Regions from separate parts of the Rossellomorea sp. QJM3NY_18 genome, predicted to be linked through region 1. Evidence: predicted binding sites of a transcription regulator. Region 1 holds the regulator's gene; the other holds the start of a gene.
The links. Region 1 encodes NrdR, which represses ribonucleotide reductase genes. Its sites were predicted from a motif close to AACACNATATATNGTGTT; they were not measured.

Region 1 (2,414 bases):
TCAAGATACTGCTTGTGTTCCTTTTTCGCGAGATCTATCGCTTCACTTGCCGACGTCACTTTTTTCCTGGACCAGTGTGATGCAATTTTCTCCATATAACCCTTCGTGAGCTTCATGTCTGTTTTTAACAACACATATTGGATCAGTACATTCATGACGCCAATCGGCAGCTTCTGCGACATGAGGACTTCCTCTACAGCTTGCAGATCAGCTTTTGAGGGGGATCCGCCATTGGATATATCCGATAATACGTCCTTTGGTGAGGTCGTTTCCAGGTAGTCGATGAGCTCTTCCTCCTGGGAAAGTGGTTTATCCCGTTCTACAGGCTTCTTCGTTTCCACTCTGGTCGTCAAATCAGGCAGTTGATCACCTGTTTGCATACCATACCAGTCACGGGCCGTTTTACGCAGCAATTCGATATCGATCGTATCATCCGCATCCAATGAGCTTAAGACGATATTCTTCATTTGAAGAGGATCGATTCCATACAGATAGCTCAGCTTCAATACCGTTTCCTTCACTTTCGGCGTAAAGGCTTTGCGCGGGACCATGGATTCCGATAACCCGGCTAGCAGCAGCGAAAAATCAAAATCGATTTCGTCCAGTGCAAGTCCATCATTCTTACCGTATTTCATATATTGTTCACCTGACCCGGTTTCCGAATCCACATTCGCATCATGGTGGAGAAAATTAATCGGTTCAGACGTGAAAACATCTTGGAATGATCGGGTAATGGCTGTGTACTGACTTTTATCAGCTGACACATCCGTAAAAAATTTCTTCAAACGCAAATAATGGGTCCGGCCGATCTTACGGTACAAATACACATTCAGCATACCATCATGAAAGAATTCCTGAGGGGAGAGGGGGGGCTGCAGTTCATAAAGAAAACGGCGGTCTTCATCATCCCTTTTTTCATAAACCTTCAACAATCCGATCCCTTCAAGCTTCATCCTTGCTTCGTAGACGTCCTGAAGATTGACGGACAGGACGTTCATCAAATGATAATGGGTCGAATCCGTCGACCAGAGCCGATTTTCCTCCACTTCCCCCCATAAACTCATATAGAGGCTGTAGCAAATGGAACCGATTAAAGGCTGGTATAGAAACGTAATGATTTTCCGGTCATATTCCTGAAGCATTCCATGTGTCCCTACCGTGTAGTGATCGATCGGCTGTATTTCATTCCAATGCTTCTTCATCATAGTTGGATTCTACCTTTCAATAAATAAAGAGAAAAGAGCCAAAGAATTCCATCTTCAGCTCATTCTTCTACTCTTTTTTTATTAATTCTTTTAATTCGTCTATAAATACATTAATATCCTTAAATTGTCGATATACGGATGCAAAACGGACATATGCCACTTCATCAACTTTCGCAAGGTGATCCATGACCATCTCACCGATCTTCACAGATTCTACTTCAGAAGCCCCTTGATTCCGCAGGTCTTTTTCAATATCTGTTGAGATCTTTTCTAATCTCTCAAGAGGTACCGGCCGCTTCTCACAAGCCTTGATCAGTCCCCTCAAAATCTTTTCTCGACTAAACTCTTCTCTTACCCCTTCTTTTTTCACCACAATTAAAGGAAGCTCTTCAACCTTCTCAAAGGTCGTGAAGCGAAACGTACATTCTTCACATTCTCTTCTTCTCCTGATGGAACGTCCTTCATCAGCAGGTCGTGAGTCCACCACTCGTGTACCATTATGCTGGCAAGACGGGCATTTCATAATATCAGCTCCGTTATTACATACTATTACCTTCATCATATAAAAAAGCTGTCACTTACACAAGCTTCTATAGGATTTAGCGTTATTTCACTTTTTTCAATTCGCTATCAAGCTGGTGATAATAATGGTTGATTTGCGCTTTTAAAACGGTATATGTACCAAAGATCTTCCCTTTATCCGCACTGACCTTGAAATCGACTGCCGTTTCAAGCGGCCGCACGGTAATGACCGTGGCAACGATAAATAATTGAGGCGTGCCGTTTTTCCGGACCGTGATTTCCCCTCTGTCCTTGGACTGGGAGATCACGTCATATTCTGACGATGAGAATAACCCCAGTACTGCATTAAATGCACCTTGATGCATGGATTTATAATAGCGTGATTGCAGTTCCTTATCTTCATGCTGATCGGACGTTTCACACTCCGATTGAAATCGCTTTAACAGGGTACGTATTCCACTCATATCAAGTTCCTCCCTTTAGTTACCCTTATTTTACACGAAAAGGCACGATTGAAAAACCCATAAGTGCACGTCGGAACGCGCGAAAAAAAAGAAGAGATGCATGAATCACGCATCTCTTCTGAGTTATTATCGATTAAAGGGCTTGAGCCTGGGACTTCTTCACTTGTACAGGACCCATTCCACGCGGCAATTCAATTGTTTCGCGTGTGTCAGCACCAAGAGC
Region 2 (2,414 bases), 350 kb from region 1:
CTTTATATCCGAGCTTTTCCCACTCACGTACATCGCCTACATTGTGCCACTCTTCATTATAGTACTTCATTTGCTCTTCATTATAGCTTTCCACATCTGGGAAGCGCAGTTCATAATCACGATCGTTTTCCACTGCTTCCATAAAGTCGCTTGTCAGGCAGACGGAGATGTTCGCCCCTGTCAGGAATTCTGAATTATGGACGCTGTACGTTCCGCCTGTGCGCAGTTTTTCTTCTGCATTCTTAAGGATCTTCGCATCAAATCCACCATAGCCGGGGATTTGTCTGTAGTTCAGGATTCCTTGATACATCGCTTCCTCTTGCTCTGTAAGAGGGGTGAATTTCAACTTTTCCTGAGCCGCCTTTTTAATGGTTTCATCTTCCGTGTTTTCCAGAAGATAACGCAGGATACGCGGGTTTTGCATTTTAGAAGTAATGAATTCGATAATATCCGGATGCCAATCGGTTAACATAATCATTTGGGCCCCACGTCTTGATCCGCCCTGCTCAACCAAATGAGTCAATTTCGCAATATCGTCCAGCCAGGAAACGGAGCCTGATGATTTACCGTTGACGCCTTTCGCCAGTGTATTGCGTGGACGAAGCGTCGATCCATTCGTTCCGACTCCGCCGCCTCGGCTCATGATCTCCATCACCTGCTTGCGGTGTTCTGAAATACCTTCGCGGGAATCCTGTACGAATGGCATCACGTAACAGTTGAAGTATGTTACGTCCGTGCCTGCACCCGCTCCGTACAGGACCCGTCCGGCAGGAACAAAATGCAGGTTCACTAGTTCATGATAGAATTTTTCAAACCAAACCTGTCTCTTTTCAGGAGTTTCTTCCACTTCTGCCAAGCCTGTTGCGTTACGCTTCGCAATTTGTTCATAGTAGACTTCAAGTGGTTTTTCAATGACATCGAGTGTCCTCGAGACAATCCCCGTCTCCATTTCCTCCGGTTTATCGATGGCACTTCTGTACTCTTCTTCGATCCAGACAGATGCTTTTTTTGTTTCCCAATCGATGCTTGATATGTAGCCCAATCCCCTTGCAGGGAACTTCGGATCTTCCTTGATGGTGAGGACCACGAAATCTCCTTCGGAAAGAGTGATCTTTTCCGTGTCTTTGAACGAATAACGATCGATCATGACAAGACGGGATACACCTTTGTGTGTAGTTTTCATATCCGGTGTAATGGGATGTACTTGAGGAAACAATCCAATATCCTTATTTAATCTCTCGGTGTTTAATTTCATCGTATTTTTCGACGCAACAGTCATAAAGACAACTCCTTCTATCTCAAATGTTTCAGTTTCTGCTTTCTTCACTGATGTATTATATCAATTATTAAGATATCATAGCCATTCTGGAAAAGCAATAAATAAACACAACATATTGTGTACGAAAAATTATTCGACACACCATATATTGTGTTTCGGGTCAATAGGTCATTTGTTTGTCAAACGGTTAATATGCCAATAAAAATAGAAAACGGGAGAAAAGAATAGAAAATCATATAATACTCCGTCCATTTCTATTAATTTAGAACTTGATATAAAATAAAGCACCGTTATCGTTGGTAAAATAGGAAAAAAGCGACAAGCATCGCTTTTTTTCTACAAAAAATTTTTTAACGTTTAAAATTCCACTCATCAGATTCGTATCGGGACTCGGCAAGATCCACAACATATTGTGTTTCCTCTTCAGAGAGCTCATAAGGCTCGAGATGGATGTTCAATCCTTTCTCAAAACCTTTTTTGAATGCTTCTTTCGCCATATCCATCGTGACCGGTACGGAACTGATTTCATTCATCGCAACAGCCTTGCTTTTAAATGCCCGCTGCATACGCTCTTTTACCCTGTCAGATGGGTAGTTAAACAGGCTGAACAGTTTATCCTCGTCAAGATCCAATAGAATCGAACCGTGCTGAAGGATGACACCTTTTTGCCTGGTCTGTGCACTTCCTGCCACTTTTCGTCCTTCAACGACAAGCTCATACCAGCTCGGAGCATCAAAGCAAACCGCTGAACGCGGGTTTTTTAATCCTTCCCGCTCTTCCGCCGTTCTTGGTACAGCAAAGTAGGCTTCGAGACCAAGACCTTGAAATCCCTTCAGAATCCCTTCGGAAATGACACGGTACGCTTCTGTGACGGTTCTCGGCATTTCCGGATGTTCTTCTGAAACGATGACGCTGTACGTCAATTCATGTTCATGAAGAACCCCTCTGCCTCCCGTCGGCCGTCTCACAAAACCAAGTCCATGCTCTTTGACGGCGTCAAGATTGATTTCCTTTTTCACTTTTTGAAAATAACCGATGGAAAGTGTCGCTGGATCCCACCCGTAAAACCGGATCGTAGGAGGGATCTTCCCTTCACTGTGCCAATCAAGCAATGCCTCATCAAGAGCCATATTAT

Region 2: a site for NrdR is predicted at 1,417-1,434, ahead of AC0VXY_RS14080 (vitamin B12-dependent ribonucleotide reductase). Genes of this name have one in related genera too.

The regions. Positions count from the first base shown of each region.
Region 1 is NZ_CM149659.1:3,080,160-3,082,573, forward strand. It holds gene AC0VXY_RS15905 (replication initiation and membrane attachment family protein) at 1-1,205, opposite strand, end outside; gene nrdR (transcriptional regulator NrdR) at 1,273-1,728, opposite strand; gene AC0VXY_RS15915 (cytosolic protein) at 1,811-2,191, opposite strand; gene speD (adenosylmethionine decarboxylase) at 2,325-2,414, opposite strand, start outside.
Region 2 is NZ_CM149659.1:2,732,196-2,734,609, forward strand. It holds gene AC0VXY_RS14080 (vitamin B12-dependent ribonucleotide reductase) at 1-1,279, opposite strand, end outside; gene AC0VXY_RS14085 (lipoate--protein ligase family protein) at 1,630-2,414, opposite strand, start outside.